Regions from separate parts of the Mesorhizobium sp. M0701 genome, predicted to be linked through region 3. Evidence: predicted binding sites of a transcription regulator. Region 3 holds the regulator's gene; each other region holds the start of a gene.
What was found. Region 3 encodes LexA, which represses DNA repair genes until DNA is damaged. Its sites were predicted from a motif close to TGTTCNNNNTGTGTTCNG; they were not measured.

Region 1 (4,209 bases), on a different contig from region 3:
GGCCGCCGGTTTGGCATCGGCGCGATAGCCGAGTCCCTTCAGGATTTCTTCCATGTCGTCGGCGGTGGCGCCGAGAATCGACATCATCGGCGGCGTCACCATGAAGGACTGGCCGTCATAGGCGCCGTCGGGGCGAGGGCCGAGGCCCGGCTTCCAGTTGGTCGCCGGCCGGATCAGGTCGGCCAGCCGTTCGAGAATATCGACGCGTACAGCACGCCGGCCAAGATTGCGGTAGCCGGCAAGCTTGTAGAAGGTCTTGTCGAAGGTCGGATCGATGACCACCGAGGTGCGGCCGGAGGCCAGTGCGTGAACGACATCGCCGAAGCCGGGCTTGTCCTTGCCGTCGTTTCTCAGCGCCCACAGCAGCGTTATCAGCCCGGCCGGCGCCGGTTTGATCAGCGCCGGCACGAAGACATGGTAGGCGCCGAAGCGCACTCCGAGACGGCGAAGCGCCGCGCGGCCTTCCTGGTCGAGCGACTTCATCTCGTCGGCGATGTCGCGACGGTTGATGAGGCCGAAATGCTCGACAAGCTGGAAAGCGATGCCGCGGCCGATGCCGGTGATCTGCTCGGCATTCTTGAGATCGACCAGCGGCTTCAGCAGGGATTCGATCTGGAAGTTGACGAAGCGCTCGGCGCGCGCCGCAACCTTGTCGCGGGCCGGGCCGGTGAGTTGCTCGTCGGCCAGCAGAACCAGACGCGGCTTCAAAGCGTCTTCGCCGGCGACCAGCGTGCCGATCGGCGCGCCGATCCAGCGCAGCGTGCCATCCGAACCCAGCGCGATGTCGCCATTGGCCGAGGCGCCGAAGCGCTCGGCCCGCGCCTCGAACTCGGCGGCAAGCGCCTTCTGCGCCGCCGCCCGCACCGCCTTGGCGTCTTCGCCGCCGGCGCTCTGGTCGGCGGTGAAGCGGAAACCTTGCAACTCGCCGACGTGATGGCCTTCGACGAGGACGGTTCCGGTTGGGCTGATTTCGGCTTCAGGCATCGTGTTTTCTCTAAGGCGCCGCATGAGGACGGAAGTCCTGCGGTCTACAAAACGTTTCGTCAACCGCTCATGCAGCGCATCCGACAATCTGTCTTCGATTTCGCGCGTCTTTTCCTGCCAGTGTGCCCGATCGGCCAGCCAGCCGGGCCGGTTGGAAACGAAGGTCCATGTGCGGATCTGGGCAATCCTGTGCGACAGCGTGTCGATGTCGCCTTCGGTTGTGTCGGCACGGCGCACCTGCTCGGCCATGTAGTTCTCGTCGACATGGCCATGCCTGGCAAGGTCCATGTAAATGGAGGCAATCAAGTCGGCGTGCTGGGCCGGCGCGATCTTCCTGTAGTCGGGCAGCGCGCAGGCTTCCCACAGCAGCGCCACGCGCCTGGCATCGGTGGTGAGTGCCCGCACGTCCTCGTCGCGCGACAGATGCTCGAGCGCCTGCGCGTCCACGGCCGGCAGCGCGCGCGTCAGGCCTTCGACCGGAGCGTTGGTCTCAATCGAGCGCTTCAGCGCATCAAGGTTGGCGAAATCGAAATGCGCGGTGCGCCACTGCAGTACTTTCACCGGGTCGAAATCATGCGCCTCGATTTTGTTGACCAGTTCATCATCCAGCGGATCGACCTGGCCGGTGACGCCGAAGGTGCCGTCGCGCAGATGCCGGCCGGCGCGGCCGGCAATCTGGCCGAGCTCGGCCGCCGTCAGGTTGCGGTACTGGTAGCCGTCGAATTTGCGGTTCTGGGCGAAGGCGACGTGGTCGAGGTCGAGGTTGAGGCCCATGCCGATGGCGTCGGTGGCGACGAGGTAGTCGACGTCGCCCGACTGGAACAGCGCCACCTGGGCGTTGCGGGTGCGCGGGCTGAGTGCGCCGAGCACGACGGCGGCACCGCCCTGCTGGCGGCGGATCAGCTCGGCGATGGCATAGACCTCGTCGGCCGAGAAGGCGACGATCGCCGTGCGCCGCGGCAGGCGGGTCAGCTTCTTCGAACCGACATAGGCAAGATGCGAGAGGCGTGGTCGCGTCACCACCGACACGCCCCGCAGCAGGCGCTGCAGAATGCCGTGCATGGTGGCCGCGCCCAGCAGCAGCGTCTCCTGGCGGCCGCGCAGATGCAGGATGCGATCGGTGAAGATGTGGCCGCGTTCGAGATCGCCGGCGAGCTGGACCTCGTCGATGGCAACGAAGGCGGCGTCGGTCTCGCGCGGCATCGCTTCCACGGTGCAGACCGAGTATTTCGCGCCCGCCGGCTGGATCTTTTCCTCGCCGGTGATGAGCGCCACCTTATGGGCGCCGACCTTCTCGCAGACGCGCGTATAGACCTCGCGGGCAAGCAGCCTGAGCGGCAGGCCGATGACGCCGCTTTCATGCGCCACCATGCGTTCGATGGCGAGGTGGGTCTTGCCGGTGTTGGTCGGGCCGAGCACGGCCGTCACGTCTCGACCCGACAGGATCAGCGGTTCAGTGTGTTTCGGATGGATGTTCATCGGCCTGGAAATAAGGCTCTCTGCCTCGCATTGTCGGGAGCGCGCCCATATTGGCCGCGTATGACAGGCGACACATAGGGATTTCGGGCGCGAAGCGAAAGCGGAATATGCCGAGGGCAGGCCGATTGGTTGGTTCGAAGCCAGAAAATCTGTTCCCGATTAACAGTTGGAACGAGTCTGGAACGAATCAGCGACGAATCACTGACTCGCGCTGATTCAGGGTTTGTTCACGGCTACATCTGGGTTTTCTGTCGGCGTACCTCACCACATGCTGAATCACGGAAACTGGCCCGATTTATGCAGGCGGCATCCAAGCGAGCACTGCGGTTAACCTTTGCCGGCGAATGGTCGTGGCCGGCCAATCTGCTTCGCACAACGTTATGAAATTATTGATGTTTCCTAACGCGCTTTAATCATTTCGAGGGTGTTTTCAGCTCTCGCCGTTAACGTTCCGCTCAAAGCCGGAACGAATCGGCGACGAATCAGAGATAGCCGAAGTTTCTTGGTTTGTTCACCGCAACATGTTGTGTTGTGGACAGCTTTTCCACCGAGAATCCACAGGCTGCCGGGCGGCTTTTGCACAAGCTGCGAGTTTGCCGTTAACCTTTGCGTGCCGGATTGGGGCAGCGTGCTGCATCGAGATCTTGCAACGGGAAGACCGCTATAGAAACGGGCCGTTTTGCAGGCCCGTTCGTCCAAGCGCGGATCTGTCTCAACGTAAAGACAAACGATCAGGCGACGTACTGGCCGCCATTGGCTGATATGGTCGAGCCGGTGATGAAACCGGCATCGTCGGAAGCGAGGAAGACGACGCAGCGCGCGATTTCCTCCGGCTCGCCGAGACGACCGACCGGGATGTGCGGGATGACGCGCTCGTTGAGGACCTTCTCGTCCATTGCCTTGACCATCTCGGTGGCGATGTAGCCGGGGCAAATGACGTTGACGGTGATGCCGGCGCGCGCGCCTTCCTGGGCCAGTGCCTTGGTGAAGCCGATATCGCCGGCCTTCGAGGCCGAATAATTGACCTGGCCGACCTGGCCTTTCTGGCCGTTGATCGAGGAGATGGTGATGATGCGACCGAACTTGCGGTCGCGCATGCCGCCCCACAATGGATGCGTCATGTTGAAGACGCCGGAAAGGTTGGTGTCGAGGACCTCTTTCCATTGCTCGCGCGTCATCTTGTGGAACATCGCGTCGCGAGTGATGCCGGCATTGTTGACCAGCACCGAGACGGGACCGAGATCGGCTTCGATCTGTTTGATGCCGGTGGCGCAGGCCTCGTAGTCGGCGACGGACCATTTATAGACCGGGATGCCGGTCGCGGCGTTGAACTTTGCCGCCGCTTCTTCATTGCCGGCGTAGTTTGCGGCGACCGAATAGCCGGCGCTTTTCAAGGCGACCGATATCGCCGCGCCGATGCCGCGCGACCCGCCTGTGACGATTGCAACCTTTGTCATATGTCCTCCCGGGAAATGCAGATGACTGAGCGTTGAAGCGGTGGGGGTTTGCCCTCTATTCCCTACTCGCTTTGCGCCAGCATCCTATTCGTATCGCTTATCTCATCACAATGCTTCCACGCACATGGCAACACCCATGCCGCCGCCGATGCACAGCGTGGCAAGGCCTTTCTTGGCACTTCTGCGGCGCATCTCGTAGACCAGCGTGTTGAAGATGCGGGCGCCCGAGGCGCCGACCGGATGGCCGATGGCGATGGCGCCGCCATTGACGTTGACGATGGCCGGATCC
Region 2 (4,209 bases), on a different contig from region 3:
CCGAGACGGCGATCATCTCCGCCAACTATGTGGCGACGCGGCTCGGCGAGCATTTCCCCCTGCTTTACAAAGGGCGCAACGGACGCGTTGCGCATGAATGCATCCTCGACACCCGCGTGCTCAAGGACAGCGCCGGCATCAGCGTCGACGATATCGCCAAGCGGCTGATCGACTATGGCTTCCATGCACCGACCATGTCGTTCCCGGTGGCCGGCACACTGATGGTGGAGCCGACCGAGTCCGAGCCCAAGCGCGAGCTGGATCGCTTCTGCGAGGCGATGATCGCCATAGCCGGCGAGGCAGCCAAGGTGGCGAAGGGCGAATGGCCGTTGGCCGACAATCCTCTAGTCAATGCGCCGCACACCGCCGCCGAGGCGTTGGCCGGCCAGTGGACCCATCCCTATTCGCGCCTGGAGGCGGCCTACCCCGCCGGCGATGCCGACACGGCGGCAAAATACTGGCCGCCGGTGTCGCGCATCGACAATGTCGCCGGCGACCGCAACCTTGTCTGCTCCTGCCCGCCGCTGTCGGAATATCTGGGTGCGGCGGAATAGATCATGATCCCGAAAAGTGGAATCCGGTTTTCGGACAAGATCGTGGGTCTAACAAGAAGATAGAAACCTCAATCAGGCAGAACGCAAGGCCGGCCCGTCGGCCTTGCTCGCCCGGTCCCGGACGACGACGCGATTTCTCCCGGCGCGCTTTGCCGCATAGAGTGCTGCGTCGGCTTCGGCCAGCACATCGTCGAGACCGGTGCCGTTTGTTCCGCCAAAGCCGATGCCGCCGCTGACTGTGCTTCGCAACGGACCGAGCTGGGTGGCCACGACTTCCGTGCCGAAGGCGACGCTGATCTTGCTCGCAATGTCATAGGCCTTCTCTTCCGTCATCCGCGACATGACGAGCACGAATTCCTCGCCGCCCAACCGGAAGGCGTCGACGCCGGTTCTGGCGTACTTCCTGATGACGCCGGCGAAGCAGCGCAGGACCTGGTCGCCGACCGGGTGACCGAATACGTCGTTCGTCCTCTTGAAATGGTCGAGGTCGAACATGGCGACGGACATGAACGGACCGAAGACCCGCTCGCCGTAGAGTGCCGTCAACGCCCGCCGATTCATCAGCCCGGTCAATGGATCGGTCATCGTCTCGGCCTTCAGTTCGATCTGCGCCTGCAAATGGTGCAGGGAGAGCGTCAATGCGCCGAGCCCGGTCATGCAGGCGACGGCCACGACGGAATTCACCCGCTCGGCCCAATTGTCGGGCGCAACACCCAGCACCCATTGGCCCGTGACCAGCAGGACCGCGCCGCAAAGTCCGAACGACAGCGCACAGACGCCGCTCAGGAACGAGACGACCAGCAATATCCGGCGATCGTGACCACCCTCAATCCAGAACATCGCCCCGATGAGCGAGAGCAGCGCCGTTACCGTCGCGTAGGTGACAATAATGCCGACACCATCAAACCCGAGATACGTCGCGCCCGCGCAAACAGCCATCGCAACCAAGGTCGGCAAGATGGCTCGCCTGTAGTCGCCTATGCCGAGATATTGCATAGCCGACAGGCAGATAATCAGGAAACCGAGGCTGAGAAGCGCAAGCACGATCTGGCAAAGCCAGGGGCTTGGATCTCTTGCGTAATGCCAAAACAACACGACATGTGCGACCAGCACGAGAATGCCGCAGGCCACCGTCAGCACAAAGCGTGCCTGTGGCGCGCTGAACCAGATCGCAAACATGGTGATGCTAAGGCACGTGCCCGACAGCGCCGCCGCGAGCAGAAGCGAACTGTAATCCAACATGCTTAAGCGACAGCCTCTTGAGGGTTCCACTGCATTCTAGGTCAGCGACAGTTCGCGGATATCGTTTTTCAGCCAACCTTGCGGCGTAACCTTCGGACAAGGTTTACAAAGCGTCGATGCCCCAAGCTTCGACCCCATTTCCGCCGCTTGGCTGTCGAATGGTTTTGCAGTAAGAGGCTCTATCCTCGAACGTAACAGGAACCTCCGTCGCCTGCCCGCGAAAAGCGTGGCAGTATCGGGTGGTGATTCGCAGCATCGGAATCCAGGACCGGCATGGACGACAATAACGATCTTTTCGCCAAATTGGACAAGCAGCCGCAACCGGCTCGCGCCGCCGCGCGCCCGGCCGACCCGCTGGTGCAGGCGGCGAAGCGGCCGGCGCCCCGCGACGCCAGCGAGAGCTACAGTGCCGCCGATATCGAAGTGCTGGAGGGGCTGGAGCCGGTGCGCCGCCGCCCGGGCATGTACATTGGCGGCACCGACGACAAGGCGATGCACCATCTGTTCGCCGAGGTCATCGACAATTCGATGGACGAGGCGGTCGCCGGCCATGCGACCTTCATCGATGTCGAGCTTTCCGCCGACGGATACTTGTCCGTAACCGACAACGGTCGCGGCATTCCGGTCGATCCGCACCCGAAATTCAAGAAGCCGGCGCTCGAACTCATCATGACGACGCTGCATTCAGGCGGCAAGTTCGACAGCAAGGTTTACGAGACGTCCGGCGGCCTGCACGGTGTCGGCGTTTCCGTGGTCAACGCGCTGTCCGACCATCTCGAGGTCGAGGTCGCGATTGGGCGCAAGCTCTATCGCCAGCGCTTCTCGCGAGGCGTTCCGGTGACCGGCCTGGAGCAGCTCGGCGAGGTGCACAACCGCCGCGGCACGAAGATCCGCTTCCATCCAGACGAGCAGATTTTCGGCAAGGGTGCTGCTTTCGAGCCTGCGCGGCTCTACCGCATGGCGCGGTCAAAGGCCTATCTGTTCGGCGGTGTCGAAATCCGCTGGACCTGCGATCCGTCGCTGATCAAGGAAAAGGACACGACGCCGGCCAAGGCAGAATTCCATTTTCCGGGCGGCCTCAAGGACTATCTGAAAGCCTCGCTCGGCGACGAATTCCAGGTGACCCGTGAAATGTTTGCCGGCAAGAGCGAGAAGCAGGGCGGCCACGGTTCGCTCGAATGGGCGGTGACCTGGTTCGGCGGCGACGGTTTTATCAATTCCTATTGCAACACCATCCCGACCGCGGAGGGCGGCACGCATGAGGCCGGCTTCCGCAACGTCCTGACGCGCGGCTTGCGCGCTTATGCCGACCTGGTCGGCAACAAGCGCGCCTCGATCGTCACTTCCGAGGATGTGATGATCTCGGCGGCGGGCATGCTGTCGGTGTTCATCCGCGAACCGGAATTCGTCGGCCAGACCAAGGACAGGTTGGCGACGATCGAGGCGATCCGCATCGTCGAAAGCGCTATCCGCGACCCGTTCGACCATTGGCTGGCCGACAATCCGCAGGAAGCTTCGAAACTGCTCGAATGGGTGATCGCGCGCGCCGACGAGCGGGTGCGCCGCCGCCAGGAAAAGGAAGTGTCGCGCAAGAGTGCGGTGCGCAAGCTGCGCCTGCCCGGCAAGCTCGCCGACTGCACGCAGAATGCCGCCGCCGGTGCCGAGCTGTTCATCGTCGAGGGCGATTCGGCCGGCGGTTCGGCAAAGCAGGCGCGCGACCGCGCCAGCCAGGCGGTGCTGCCTCTGCGCGGCAAGATCCTCAACGTCGCCAGCGCCGGCAACGACAAGCTTGCCGCCAACCAGCAGATATCCGACCTCATCCAGGCGCTTGGCTGCGGCACGCGCTCGAGATATCGCGACGAGGACCTGCGTTACGACCGGGTCATCATCATGACCGATGCCGACGTCGACGGCGCCCATATCGCCTCGCTGCTGATCACCTTTTTCTACCAGGAGATGCCAAGCCTGGTCCGCGGCGGCCATCTCTATCTGGCGGTCCCGCCGCTTTATTCGATCCGGCAAGGCGGCAAGGTCGCCTATGCCCGCGACGACGCGCACAAGGACGAACTCCTGCGCACCGAATTCACCGGGCGCGGCAAGGTCGAAATCGGCCGCTTCAAGGGGCTGGGCGAAATGATGGCCGCCCAGCTCAAGGAAACCACCATGGACCCGAAAAAGCGCACGCTGCTGCGGGTCGACGTTATCGATGCCGAGGCGGCGACCAAGGATGCGGTCGACGCATTGATGGGGACCAAGCCCGAGGCCCGTTTCCGGTTCATCCAGGAACGCGCGGAATTCGCCGAGACGGAAGTGCTGGATATCTGAGCTCCCGCCGCTAGCTTGGCCTTCTGAGCTGGAGACGAGCACTTGACCTGGGCGCGGCTGAAGGACGATATCGGCACGCGGATCGCTG
Region 3 (4,209 bases):
ATCGGCGGCAGCGGCTTTTTTCTCGGCAATCCGAAAATCGTGTCGTCGGGCAGCATGCCGCTTGGCGCGCAGCTTTCTTCCGCGATCGAAGACGCGCGCGAATCCATCGCCGACCATATCCGCAGCCGCATCGGCGGTGCCGAGGGCGAGATTGCTGCTGCGCTGATCGTCGGCGTGCGCGCCGGCATTCCCGAGGAGATCAACGAAGCGATGCGGCGCACCGGCATCTACCACATCATCTCCATCTCGGGGCTGCATATGGCGTTGGTCGCCGGCACCATCATGGCGCTGCTGCGGGGTGCCTTTGCGCTGTTTCCCGATTTCTCATCGCGACGGCCGGTCAAGAAATATGCCGCGGCCGCCGCGCTTTTTTCGATTGCGGCCTACCTCGTCTTTTCCGGCATTGTCGTGGCGGCCGAACGCAGCTTCATCATGCTGGCGGTGATGCTTATCGCCGTGCTGTTCGACCGGGCCGCGCTCACCATGCGCAACCTGGCGATCTCGGCCATCGCGGTCATCCTGGTGTCGCCGCACGAGGTGGTCGGTCCGAGTTTCCAGATGTCCTTCGCCGCGACGGCGGCCCTTGTCGGCGCCTATGCAGGCTGGTCCGATTACCGCGCCGGCAGGGCCACCATGCCGCCGCCGCGGCTGTCGCCGCTACGCTTTGCCACTCGAAAGGTCCTGCTGGGCATGTGCGGTCTGGCGATGACCTCGATCATTGCAGGGAGCGCCACGGCGCTTTTCGCCATATGGCATTTCCAGCGCGTGGCGCCGCTCAGCCTGTTCGCCAATCTGGCCATCATGCCCATCGTGTCACTGGTCGTCATGCCCTTCGCCGTTCTCAGCGCGCTGGCGATGCCGTTCGGTGCGGATGGCCCTTTTCTCTATGTCATGGGCAAGGGGCTGACGGCGATGATCGCCCTGTCCGGGTGGATCTCGGAGCGCTCGCCGATCGATGCGGTCGGGCTGATTTCGCTGAGATCCGTCCTTCTGGTGACGATCGCCCTCGTCATTGCCAGCATGGCGACGACGTGGTTGCGGCTGGCGGCACTTCCTTTTGCGCTCGCCGGCTTGCTGACGACAACGCAGACACGCATACCCGACGTATTGGTCTCGGAGGACGCACGGCTGGTCGCGCTGCCGATCGGCAGCGGTGAACTCGCGGTCAACCGGGCACGCCCGAATGAGTTCACCATCGACAACTGGAAACGCGCGCTCACATCAGAGGCTATCGTCGCGCCGGAAACACCTGGAAAGAACGACCCGCAATTCGACATTGCCGATCCGGCCGACCTACCGCCGGGCATGCCGTTCATTTGCACGGACGGCCTCTGCCTTGCCAGGCATCCATCCGGCGCGATCATCGCGCAAGCCAAGGACCGCGATACTGCGCGGCCAGCCTGCGCCTTTGCCAGCTTGATCGTCATCGACGACGCCACCGCCCATAACCCCTGCTACTACGACCGGCTGGTCCTCGTCGTCACCAAACGGCAACTGGCGCGCGCGGGAAGTGCCGCCGTCTATTTCGATCCACAAGCGGCAACACGCGCCGAGATCCGCTTCGCCGTCGAAAAATCATACCGGCCCTGGCACGTGCAGCGGAAATTTTCACGCGCGGCACGGGGCCTGCCGCCATACCGCCGGGCCGACAACCCCAAAGCCGGCGCCAAGGGCGGAGCTCAGTAGCGGCGGATCAGTCCGACGAGCTTGCCCTGCACCTTGACCCTGTCTGGTCCGAAGATGCGCGTCTCGTAGGCCGGATTGGCGGCTTCCAGGGCGATCGAGGCGCCCTTGCGGCGGAACCGCTTCAGCGTCGCTTCCTCCTCGTCGACCAGTGCCACCACGATCTCACCGGGGCTCGCCGTATCGGCATTGCGGATGATCACCGTGTCGCCGTCGAAAATGCCGGCCTCGATCATCGAATCGCCTTTGACCTCAAGCGCATAATGCTCGCCGCCCATGATCATATCCGGCGGCACCGAAATCGAATGCGTCTGGTGCTGGATGGCGTCGATCGGCACACCGGCAGCGATGCGGCCCATCACCGGGATCGAAACGGCGGCGACGACATCGTCGTCATTTCCGGCTGCGGGCACGCGCGACGATGTCGGCTTGCCTTGCCGAGGGGCGCCTTGCCCAAGACTGCCCTGGATGACACTCGGCGAGAACTTGCGTGCCGCATTGAGGCCGGGGGCGATCGAGTCAGGCAGGCGTAGCACCTCCAGCGCACGGGCCCGGTTGGGCAAACGGCGAATGAAGCCGCGCTCCTCCAGCGCCGTAATCAGCCGGTGGATTCCGGATTTGGAAGCCAGGTCGAGCGCTTCCTTCATCTCGTCGAATGAAGGCGGGATACCGCTTTCCTTCAACCTTTCGTGGATGAACATAAGCAGTTCGTGTTGTTTGCGTGTCAGCATAGCGACCCCCAACAGAATCAGAAAAACAAACCCAGAACAAACACTATCTGTTCCAGTTGTGTTCCGCAACTGTTTAAAGTTTAATGAATGCGTTAAGGCTCGGGAAACAAACGACGTCCCCTACCGGCGTACCGCATTTTCACCGCCGCGAGCCTCATCGCCTTGATTCTGCTTTCGTTTGCGCCCTTCTGGCCTCCTAGAAGGCGGCACTGGCATCGGCCGTCGGTCGGCAAAAGGCACGGAATTGAACCCGTATCGACTGTGCGGTTTGGTCAATGCACCGTGAACGAAACGAACTCAAAACGCCAACCTCGGGTTAAGTCCCGGTTTCCACCGCCTGGTCAGGCTGCTTCTCGCCGGTGGAGCCTTGCTGCGCGCAACCAAGTAATGGAAGAACAGTCGATGCGTGTCCGGCGTTGCGTTGGATCTTGGGGGAGCAGACAAATCATGACAGGAATTCCCGATCTCGTGGCCATAAAGGCGATGGATGCCGCGGATCCGCTGCGCGCGATGCGCGACCGCTTTGTGTTGCCGCAAGGAGTGATCTATCTCGACGGCAATTCGCTAGGAGCTGCTTCACGTGCCGCTTTCGATGAACTGCACAAGGCCGCGACCGAAGAATGGTCGCATGATCTCATCCGCGCATGGAACACGGCCGGCTGGTTCAACATGCCGCTTGAACTTGGCGACCAGCTCGGGCGCCTGATCGGGGCCGCGGCCGGCCAGACAGTGGTCTGCGACACGACATCGGTCAATATCTACAAGCTGCTGCACGCCGCCATGGCCATGCGACCGGAGCGGCAGGTCATCGTCGCCGAGGGCGATAGTTTTCCGACGGACCTCTACATGGCCGAGGGTGTGGTTTCGACGCGAAAAGATACGCTGCTGCGCCTCTCGGGAGTCGACGCGCCGACCATCGAAGAGCTGATCGACGAACGCACCGCTGTGGTGCTGGTCAACCACGTCAACTATAAGTCGGGCGAACTGCGCGACATGCCGGCGCTGACGCGCAGGGCTCAGGAAGCCGGGGCGATGATCGTCTGGGATCTCTGCCACACCGCCGGCGCGATGCCAGTCGAACTCGACAAGGCAAACGCCGATTTTGCCGTTGGCTGCACCTACAAATATCTGAATGGCGGCCCGGGCGCGCCTGCCTTCATCTATGCGGCTGAGCGGCATCTTTCCGACATCCAGCAGCCGCTCACCGGCTGGTGGGGCCATGCACGGCCCTTCGCCTTCGAGCCAGGCTATGCGGCCGGCACCGGCATCCGCCGGTTTCTGTGCGGCACGCAGCCGGTCCTGTCGATGCGCACGCTGAAGGGCGCGCTCGACATCTGGAACGATGTCGACATGACGGCGGTGCGCAAGAAGAGCATCGCGCTGGCGGATCTGTTCATCGAGCTTGTCGAGGCAAAGTGCGGCACTTACGGGCTCACGCTCGAAAGCACGCGCGATGGGGAAAAACGCGGCAGCCAGATTTCATTCATGCATGAGCATGGCTACCAGGTCATGCGCGCGCTGATCGAACGTGGCGTGATCGGCGATTTTCGCGCGCCATCGACCATGCGCTTCGGCTTCACCCCGCTCTATGTCGGCTATGCCGATGTCTGGCAGGCCGTCAAAGTGCTTGAGGACATCCTGCACACCGGTGCGTGGAAGGATGCGCGCTTCGCCATCAAAGCAGCTGTCACTTGAGATTGATGCGAGAGCTGGAATCGTGAGGCTGGCGACGACGCGCCGCGCGATGCTTACGGCTACGCTGCAGGGCCATATGCCAGGGAGGAGGGCGCAGGGT

Region 1: the regulator LexA is predicted to act here: its motif matches at 2,631-2,648, upstream of NKI24_RS13880 (helicase-related protein).
Region 2: the regulator LexA is predicted to act here: its motif matches at 1,982-1,999, upstream of parE (DNA topoisomerase IV subunit B).

The regions. Positions count from the first base shown of each region.
Region 1 covers NZ_JAMYPO010000011.1:106,632-110,840, forward strand. Annotated here, with positions in the region: gene NKI24_RS13880 (helicase-related protein) at 1-2,463, opposite strand, end outside; gene phbB (acetoacetyl-CoA reductase) at 3,195-3,920, opposite strand; gene NKI24_RS13890 (acetyl-CoA C-acetyltransferase) at 4,026-4,209, opposite strand, start outside.
Region 2 covers NZ_JAMYPO010000007.1:10,061-14,269, forward strand. Annotated here, with positions in the region: gene gcvP (aminomethyl-transferring glycine dehydrogenase) at 1-554, shown strand, start outside; gene NKI24_RS09005 (GGDEF domain-containing protein) at 627-1,796, opposite strand; gene parE (DNA topoisomerase IV subunit B) at 2,070-4,121, shown strand; gene NKI24_RS09015 (FUSC family protein) at 4,164-4,209, shown strand, end outside.
Region 3 covers NZ_JAMYPO010000005.1:129,122-133,330, forward strand. Annotated here, with positions in the region: gene NKI24_RS07225 (ComEC/Rec2 family competence protein) at 1-1,686, shown strand, start outside; gene lexA (transcriptional repressor LexA) at 1,680-2,414, opposite strand; gene kynU (kynureninase) at 2,862-4,109, shown strand; gene NKI24_RS07240 (hormone-sensitive lipase) at 4,208-4,209, shown strand, end outside.